Regions from separate parts of the Desertibacillus haloalkaliphilus genome, predicted to be linked through region 3. Evidence: riboswitches for the same ligand, from Rfam matches in the RefSeq annotation. Region 3 holds a riboswitch; each other region holds the start of a gene.
What was found. A riboswitch is a leader RNA that binds a small molecule or an ion and turns the genes downstream of it on or off. The one in region 3 is predicted to bind cyclic di-GMP.
Positions count from the first base shown of each region.

Region 1: another riboswitch for cyclic di-GMP. It lies ahead of KH400_RS07425 (methyl-accepting chemotaxis protein); the one in region 3 lies ahead of KH400_RS00415 (type II secretion system protein).
Region 2: another riboswitch for cyclic di-GMP. It lies ahead of KH400_RS18975 (hypothetical protein); the one in region 3 lies ahead of KH400_RS00415 (type II secretion system protein).

Region 1 is NZ_JAHPIV010000005.1:188,413-191,695, forward strand. Features, by position in the region: gene hpaB (4-hydroxyphenylacetate 3-monooxygenase, oxygenase component) at 1-1,009, opposite strand, end outside; cyclic di-GMP riboswitch class I at 1,244-1,327, shown strand; gene KH400_RS07425 (methyl-accepting chemotaxis protein) at 1,742-3,283, shown strand, end outside.
Region 2 is NZ_JAHPIV010000020.1:49,970-53,252, reverse strand. Features, by position in the region: gene fliD (flagellar filament capping protein FliD) at 1-454, shown strand, start outside; partial or broken gene fliS (flagellar export chaperone FliS) at 874-1,263, shown strand; gene fliT (flagellar protein FliT) at 1,263-1,616, shown strand; cyclic di-GMP riboswitch class I at 1,733-1,820, shown strand; gene KH400_RS18975 (hypothetical protein) at 1,877-2,188, shown strand; gene KH400_RS18970 (NAD-dependent succinate-semialdehyde dehydrogenase) at 3,076-3,283, shown strand, end outside.
Region 3 is NZ_JAHPIV010000001.1:81,347-84,629, forward strand. Features, by position in the region: gene pilM (type IV pilus biogenesis protein PilM) at 1-362, opposite strand, end outside; gene KH400_RS00410 (prepilin peptidase) at 550-1,302, opposite strand; gene KH400_RS00415 (type II secretion system protein) at 1,390-1,818, opposite strand; cyclic di-GMP riboswitch class II at 1,892-1,975, opposite strand; gene KH400_RS00420 (type II secretion system F family protein) at 2,064-3,272, opposite strand; gene KH400_RS00425 (type IV pilus twitching motility protein PilT) at 3,274-3,283, opposite strand, start outside.

The DNA.
Region 1 (3,283 bases), on a different contig from region 3:
GTCCGGTGATGATTTCCGATAGTTTCTCTTGGATATGCTGATACTCACCAATATTAATCGTTTCTATAAGTAACAGTGCAATTCCTAAAGTGAATTCCGTTTTTATGATCTGTCGAGTGACGACTTGATGGTAGGCAAAGGGTTGAAACGAACAATGAAGCAAGAAATCTGAAGCAGCCTTAACATTGTCATAAAAGAAGACGCGATCCCAAGGAACGACTACATGATCAAAGACAAGGATTGTATCCATTTCCTCATATTTAGAACTGAGTGGATGGTTAAAAGAAGAATCGCCACCAACGAAAGATTCTCTACATATAAATTTTAAACCTTTTGTATTCGAAGGAATGGAAAAGGCAAATGCTTCATCTGCCTCAAAGAATAGCTTTGGTGCACTAAAAACAAGCACTTCATCAGTTAAGCCCCCTTGTGTAGCGAGGAGACGTGCCCCTTTAATGATTAATCCGTCGTTATTTTTGTCAACGACTTTGGCGGAGGTTGGTTCTTGAGAAGATTCAATATAGGCCTGGGAACGATTAACTTGTGGAGTAATGAATGTATGTGTGAATGAAAGGTCCTCTTCTCTAGCTAATTCATAAAGGGAAAGGATGTTTTCCGGGAAGCAATTCTCTCGACTTTCTAAAAGAGGCGTTGACGAGGCAAAGCTCATAAGCACTGTATTCATATAGTCGGGGGATCTTCCCATCATACCGCCTGTATGTCTTGCCCAATGTTCCATCATTTTACGCCTTTTCAGTAGATCTTCCTTCGATTTTGGTTGTAAGAAAGAAAGTCCAATAGGGTCATTCGTTTTTGGTGATAAAAAGGTCATCTCGTCTTTTATGTTGGTTTTCGTTTGGAGGTCATAAAGGGATGCTTTTGTATGAAGCAATCCACTAAAGGCGGGGTGTTCAGAGATCTTTCCTTTTACGCGTTCTCCATCTAACCAAATTTCGGGATTTAGCTGATTTAAGCGGTTGATATAATCCTTACCGTTAATAACTCCCATCGTACCACTCCCTAAGCACAATAAAAATTCAAGAAGTTCGTAGAGTATCGCTGTTATTTTATGAGGTTATAGGTTCGTCCGGTTCCATATTTTTATCTACGAAAATAACTTCCCTTTTTGTCGAAATAGTATTATTATTAGGGAGTAGTACTAATGTAGTATGTATATGAAAATCGGGTCGATCGCAAAGTAGATCTATGTTCCCTTACATTTATTCAACCGGTTATTTAATGTCATCGATAATGGCAAACCTAGCGAAAGTTAGGGGCGCAAAGCCACGGGCCTAAAGTTGCTTACTATGGTCGCCGGGTTACCGAAAGAATTGGAATGCAAGTAAGAGGATTATTATTACATTCATTACGTGATCGTTATGGCTATAGTCGAGTTACTTTAACAGCTATCTTTCTTTTAGAGGGACTTTGTCATGATCGTGAAGTAATCTTTTGTATAAATAAATCTTTACCCGTCCACCTTTCTTTTGGTGGGCTTTTTTATGTGTCTAGCTCAGGCGCCATCGGCCCGAGGTCACTTCGGTCAGTCAAGAAGAAGCAAAGAAACGCTTCTGCTTGCCAGCCCTGCAGTGCTGGTCGCCGATAAGCGGGTGTCTTGCGCCTTTCGGAATTATATAGAAAAAATCGATGCCAGCATGGTGGTAAGTAGATAATAAATGAACTGTAAGATGTAAGTTTTAGTGATCGAGTTTTAAGGAATTCATTGAAAGGAGTGATAGGTATGAAAAGTCTAAAGTTGAAAATCTTAGGTGGTTTTGGTTTAGTACTTTTAACTGTATTGATTATGGCAATATTCGGCTATGTTGGGATGTCGAACTATACCGATGATGTTAGACAAATGGTAGAAGAGGAATATGAGTTATTAAAAGCAGCCGAAGAAATGAAACATAACGTTACATACCGTGTTGTAACAGCACGTGGATATATTTTATATGGAGATCCTACACTGGTTGAGGAATTTGAGGAACTGACAGAGTATTCAATTGCTACTCAAGAAATGTTAATAGAAACCTTAGGAAATGATCCTGAATATGCCGATGCGATTGCAACTGCCGATGAAAGAACGGCAAGGTGGAGAACGTTAATAACAGATGAAGTCGTTCCTACCTTTGATGATCACGACGGGGTTTATGGAAACGGGAACCCAGATCAATACTCGCATACATTTAAAAGACCATCATTTGAAGAAACTATCGATATTATGGAAGAGTTCTGCACGATTTATGCTATTGAAGCTATTGAAGCCTGGCAAGAAATATTTGATTTGCAAGATGCTAAAATTGTAGAGCTTGAAAAAGAGTTAATCGATAGTGGACAACTGTTACAGTGGATATTTATTGCTATTTCAGGGGCCGCGATTCTTATTGCTGTAACGGCAGCGTTAATTATTTCGAACATGATTGTTAGACCTATCTCCTCGGCTGCAACACGTTTAGAGGATGTTGCTAATGGGAATTTGACTGGCGAACCATTAGCTGTTCAATCTAAAGATGAAGTTGGAAGGCTAACAGAAAGTTTAAATCAAATGGTAGAAAATTTAAGAGGACTCGTGGGTGAAGTTGAAAGTTCGTCTAGAACTCTCGCCGCCTCCTCAGACCATATGGCTGCTTCGAGTGATGAGATTACCAATGCAATACATAGTATTTCTGGAAATGCTCAGGTCGTGGCAAAGGATGCTGAAAAAGGAAATGCGACAATGTTGGAAGTATCAGAAACATTACTAGAGCTGTCATCATTGATTCAAATTGCTAAAGAAAAATCATTTTCCTCTGCTGATAATTCTAAGATTACTTATAAAACAGCAGAACGTGGTAAAGAGACTGTTCGAGAAGCTGTTGAATGTATGGAAAATATCAAAATATCAACCGATGAAACTGAGCAGTTTATTGAAACATTAAATGAATTCACAAAAGAGATTAAAACGATTACAGAGATGATAACTAATATTTCGCAACAAACGAACTTACTATCACTTAATGCTTCTATTGAAGCAGCTCGCGCTGGGGAAGCAGGGAAAGGCTTTGCCGTTGTTGCTGACGAAGTGCAGAAGTTAGCTGAACAGTCTAGTAAAGGGGCAACAAAAGTTGCGGACTTGATTTCACAAATTTCTAACAGTACAGATGATGCAGTTCGAGCAATTAAAGATAGTAAATCACAAGTTGATCGAGGTACTTCAATTGTAGGTGAATGTGGGGATTCATTAGAAGAAATACTTCAAGCGGTAAGGAAAACTGTGAATGATATCGAAAGTATTTCGGAAGTT
Region 2 (3,283 bases), on a different contig from region 3:
GGTGAGTGGTGAAGGGATCAACGGAGATTTTAACCTTTTATCGAAGATTGGTATCTCCCCATCTAGTGATTACCGTCAAAATGGTATGTTAGAAATTGATGAAAATAAATTACGTTCAGCTCTTGAAGAAGATCCTGACTCGGTCTATCAACTGTTCATGGCAAATGGTAATGAAAATAGTGAAAAAGGAATTGCACGTCGCTTACGGTCTACCATTTCGAGTACAATTAGAAGCGTAGAGAGTCGAGCAGGGAATGATAGTCGAGGCAATCACCAGTTTACCATTGGACGTGAAATTAATTCAGTAGAAGACCGCATTTCCAACTTCGAGCGACGCTTACAACAAATCGAAGAGCGTTATTGGAATCAATTTACGGCGATGGAACGAGCGATGCAACGTGCCAATGCACAAGCGGATCAGCTGTTCTCGTTTATGGGGAACGGTATGTGGTAGGCTCGTTTCACACGAATGTTACATGTAACAATAAAAGTTTTCATTATAAGAGTCTGTTCAAAAAGGGGTGTTTTCCCCCCGTTTGAACAGACTTGAGGCAATGAGTGGAGCCATTGCAAACACTTTTTAAACAAGCTCTATAATAGATCGTAGAGGTCATTCGATAGATAAATCGTTTTATAGAAAGGGTGTCACAATTGGCAATGAATAATCCGTATGAGGCATATCGGAAGCAAATGAAACCCAATGCCCCAAAAAAAGATGGTGCCACAAGTCAGGCACAGCCGGTAGCAAGACCGCAGCAACCGACAGCAACACCACAAACGAGCGCAACATCGTCGCAACAAGCAACGCGCCCAGCAGCACAACAACAAACCCAAGTTGGGCAAACGGCAAGCACGACGAAGCAAGCAAATGCAAACCCATACGCAAGTTATCAGCAAAAAGCGATGAACACCGTTTCGCCTGGGGAGTTGACGTTGAAGCTTTATAATGGTTGTTTGAAGTTTATTCGCCAAGCGAAAACAGCGATCAACGAAAATGACATTGAAGCGCGTAACACGAATTTAACAAAAGCACAAAACATCATTCGTGAGTTGATGATTACGTTAAAAACCGATACAGAAGTCGCTCAAAATATGCTGCGGATGTATGACTTCATTTTAAATCAACTCGTTGAAGCGAATGTGAAAAATGACCTTGAGGCGCTTTCGCAGGCTGAAACTTTTGTTGAGCAATTCCGTGATACGTGGAAAGAAGTCATTAAAATCGATCGTCAAAACCGTCACGGTGCTGGGGAGCAAGCGTAGTGTCTGCCGTCAAGAAGCTCTACATCGTTTCCAAGCAATTTTATGATCACTTGCAGCAACCGTTCCCTGATGAAGAGGCGCGCGAGTCTTATATCGAAAAGGTCGATGACTTTCTCGATAAGCGTGAAGAGCTAATGAAGGAGTTACCTGGTGATTACACAGAAGCGGAGAAAAAGCTTGGGGCTGAAATTATCAAGTTGAATAAGCGCATTAATACGAGACTTGCGCAGCTGAAACAGCAAATTCAGACCGATATCAACGGATTGAAACAGAAAAAGAAAACCGGCATGAAATATGAAAATCCGTACGATGGACCGACCGCTGATGGTGTGTTTTTTGATAAAAAGAAATAGTAGAAGAGTAACTCGGGAAGGATAGGGAGGAGCTTATATCAGCCCCCCCTATCCTTTTTTTATTTTATAAGAATAGATATTTACTCATCCGACAACTTTCGATATAATTCTACAATAACCGAAAAAGGCAAACTTATTGAAAGGTAAGGACGCAAAGCTAAAGGAACTAAAGGCGAGTGAAGCCAATGTTAGCCAGCTGCCAAGCAGAAACGACAACTCCTTTAGTGAAAGTAAGATAGCAATAGAAGGAGTCGAGAGAATTGAACCAATCAGACTTAGAGTTAAAACATGCATTAGATAAATTTGAAACGTTAATTAACGATCTTCCAGATAATCGTACCTCAGTGCCAAAATTCAAAAATTTCGTCGTCTATTTTTTGCGGATTAAACCGAAAAAAGTGACACTACCTACCGCAGAATTAATGGCGGTTCTTAAGCATGAAAAGCCAACCGTGTTTTATTATATGAGAAGTGACTCAAGCCAACATATGATATTTAATCTCGTCACCCATATTGATATGAAGTATGAAACGGCAGTTGAACGCCTAGAAAATGTAAAACAACAATTATAGTCGGCAGATAAAATTGATAAACGTCCTACGATCAAATTCAATGATCGTAGGACGTTTATCGTAGTTAACCATGATTAATAGAAGCGGTTAGGGCGTAATGGAAATGGGGAAAGTATCCACGGGGAGCAAATGGAATCATAGCAGACAAACATTGACCCAATGTGGTCTATTTTTTTTACTTTTTTACAACAAAAAAACGACTCAGTTGTATTGGATTTGGCTAGTAGGTTCATTATGTAGTCATAAACAGGGAGTATCTGACCTATCTAAGTTTCGTCCGTTACAAATGAACCGCTTCAACAAGTTACAGGATTAGTCATTGTAGTTGCAGGAGGGATAAAACTCTTCTAACTTCTAATCGAACATGCAACTTGAATGTATACAGCGTTAGTAAAGGGGAGTATGTAAACATATGGAGGCTGTATACGGGGGATGTTCACATCTCTTTATCCGACAAGAAGCGTCAGGTTGTGAACTGTCTTTATTTTAAGTGAATCTTCAAAATAAATCAACTAATTTTTAGTAAAAAAGACACATAAAACAGAGAGGGTTAATAGTCCAAATTAACTACATAACTCAGTTAATAACGTTTTTTAAGTGTTAACTACTTTGGTGTTCAAGTGATACTCAATTTTGTAGTTTCATTGACACTATGAAGAGGAATTCGGGACGAGAGTCGGGAATAGTTTCTTATAGAGTCTGTTCAAAAAGGATGTTTTCTCGTTTGAACAGACATTGAAGCAATGAGCGGAATCGCTGCAGCTTTTTAAAAGCTTGTTAGGAGTGTTTTTCGCTAGCAAGCACGCAGCGAGTGTAGCCATTGAAAAACATTAATTGAACTTGATCTTATGGCTATCAATTTTTAAAAGAAGGGATGGAGGACATTGATTGATAAAAATATGTATTGCAATGGGGAATGGATTGGAGCGGATTTAGACCGTATCAAAGTAACGAACCCAGCGACTGGAGAGGTCATCGGATCTGTACCGAATGGTGGCAAAAGTGAAACAAAGCAAGCAATCGCAGCTGCCAATGAAGCATTTAAAGGTTGGTCGAAAAAAACGGCAAATGAACGGGCGAGTTACTTAAAGAAAC
Region 3 (3,283 bases):
AGGACCGGATTAGAAAACGGCAAGTGAATCGAGCTACCAAGCTCCATCATTATATAGCCATTGACCTCATCATCAGCAACATCTAATGGGACCTCAACCTTTTTCATAATCACAGTTGAATCTGGAACAAAAAACTGCACTGGTCTGTTTTTAATGCCCCAATCGCGGACACAACTCTCGATCATACCGACAAAGGCTAGCTCGTCAACAACCTTCCCATTTTCGACGATTCCCGCCGGTAACTCTCGTTCACGCGTACGCACGACGCCAGGCAGTGTATGATTTTTATTTTCAACCATTCGAACGACGTAATCGTTGATCGTTAGACTAATCGTTTTTTTATTCGCTTTAAACGTAAACATTGCTACGGTCTCTCCTTTGTCGTCAAACCCTCGAATCAGCTTATCCTCTCTGTTCAGGAAGCCCGTCTGGGTCCCTAAAACGGAAAAGCCTAGGATAAGCACCTAGGCCTTTTGTTACATGGTAATAATCTTATTTCAGTATAAACGATATGACCTTCTAGTGGTAGAGCACTGCTGTCAAAAACAATTAGAGAAATTGTACATACCAATGCCAAAGGCTTTCCCCGAAGAAATAAATGACAAGCGCACCGATCGCAATAAAAGGACCAAAAGGGATGGGATTTTTACGCTTCACTTTTCCTGTCATCATCATTATTCCCCCAACAACAGCACCGATAAACGTTGCAGCAAACAATGTTAACAGCACGTCACGCGTCCCGAGTATGAACCCGAGCACAGCAAAAAGCTTAACATCCCCGCCCCCCATACCACCACGGCTGACGATGGCAATCAAATAGAGAAGTCCGCCACCTACAAAAAAACCAACAATCCCGTCCCACCATGGCTCATGTGGAATAAGCACAGTGATTGGAATGAAAACGATAAAGAAAAACAATAAAATTTTATTTGGTATAAGCATCTTATGTAAGTCAGAAATCGTAATGATGACCAGTAACGAAATGAGAAGGAGTGCAATTAATAACTCACTCGTCCAGCCAACGAGCACGGCTGCGACTAAAAACAAACACGCCGTTAGCCCTTCAAATAACGGATACTTGATAGACACCTTCGTCCCGCAGCCTTTACACGTTCCTCGCTGAAATAGATACGATAGCACCGGAATCAACTCAGATGCTGATAAGGTACGCTGACAGCGCGGACAATGCGAGCGCGGCTTGACAATTGATTCGCCATCAGCAACACGAATACCGACAACATTGTAAAAAGAGCCAAGGACAAGGCCGAGGATGAATATATAAATATAAAGGATCGTTTCCATGAGATCAGTCCTTATTTAAAAATAGAGTGGAAACTAGTTTATTAGGTTCCCACTCTATTTTTGTAACGTCTTTAACTTTCTGTTTGCCTATTCTTCCAGACCTTCTAGATAATCGATAATTTCTTGTTCAGTAACAAGACCGTCAACATCATTTATTTCATCTAAATCAGCTACATCATGCCCATCAATCGTCCAATCAGCTTCCGTACGAGCAACAGTAATCCCTACATCATCCAAGTCTACACCATCAATATAACGTGTAAGTTCATCATTATCACAACCGTCGTTATCAGCACAATCCCTATTTGCCTCAGCACTACTAGCTGCATATAGCTTAGCACCTGAGATAATATTTAACGCATCAGAGGCGGTTGCACGATCATCCGTATCCCCAATTATATTCCCAATCGCCGGCACAGCAATCGCTGCGATGATTCCTAAAATAACAACAACGGCTAACAGTTCGATCAACGTTAGACCGCGTTGATCCTTTAATAATTTCATTCGTTTGATCATTCTTCTCTCTCCTTTGTTTTCTAAAATCATTACAACGTTCTATAAAAAAGACCAATTTTATATTGCATCGCAAAACAAAATTGGTCGGTTGCACTAATCGCTCCGGGTTATCCAAGTGCCCAAATGAAGATAACCGTTCTTTGCGTCCCTTTTTATCATCGTCGTTTTTACCTAGGAAAACACGACTACTTTGTTTCCTACCTAGAATTTTATACCATAGAATAGACCAATTGTATAGCTATTTTTTAAAAAGCGTTAAAAATTTCAAACATTGGTAACATAATCGCTAAGACGATTGTCCCGACGATGCCGGCTAATAACACAATCATTAATGGTTCGATTAACGATTTTAGAGAATCGACACTTCGTTCTACCTCATCTTCATAAAAGTCCGCCACTTTTGCGAGCATTAAATCTAAGGATCCCGTCTCTTCACCGATTTGCACCATTTGTGATACGAGTGGTGGAAAGACCCAGCTATCTTCAAGTGGCTGTGCTAATGAATTCCCCTTTTCAAGGCTATCTCTCGCTTCAAAAATCACCTTTCCAAGCACCGGATGATCGACGACCTTTTCAACGATCGTTAATGCTTGCAGGATCGGTACCGAGCTTGCAAACAATGATGAGAGCGTACGCGTCATTCTTGCGACAGCCGCTTTCTGTAATAGTTTCCCGAACAGCGGAGTTTTTAAACTGATATAGCCGATCCAATAACTGACACGTTCATCTCGTTTTTGTAAAAGAATGATGCCTATAACAATTAGGGCGATTACTAAAATCAACAGCCACCAATACGCTTGGACGAAGTCACTTGCGTCTAGGACGAAGACTGTAATTGCAGGCAGCTGGGCGTCGAATTGGGCAAACATATCAACAAACGTTGGTACGACAGAAGCTAATAAAAACATCACAACCCCGACCGTCACTAGCCCGATCGCAATTGGATAGCTCATCGCTGATTGAATTTTCTTTTTGAGTTGGAATTGCTTTTCAAAATAAGTGGCTAGCCGGTCGAGCGTTTCATCCAAATTCCCACTCGCTTCACCAGCCTTCATCATGTTCACAAACATTGATGGGAAGACTTTGCGATGCTTTTCCACCGCAGCAGAGATCGCTGTACCTTTTTGTAAATCTTCGTCCATTTGCTGAAGGACTTTTTTTAATGCTTTACTTTCTGTTTGCTTCGCTAAGATTCTCGTCGCATCAATAATCGTAATCCCCGCTCGTATTAACGTCGCGAACTGGCGGCAGTAAATGACGAAGTCCTGGCTTTTGACGGGATTTCCGATCGTGATGTCTTGCTTCCATATGCTTGGCTGCGTTTCAACGATCTCAATTGGCATCAGGTTCATTTCCCTTAACATTTGGACAGCCTGATTTTTAGAGCGGCTTTCTATGGTGCCTTTCTTCCGTTGACCACGACGGTTCTTTCCAATGTATTTGTACGTTGGCATCTTACACTTCA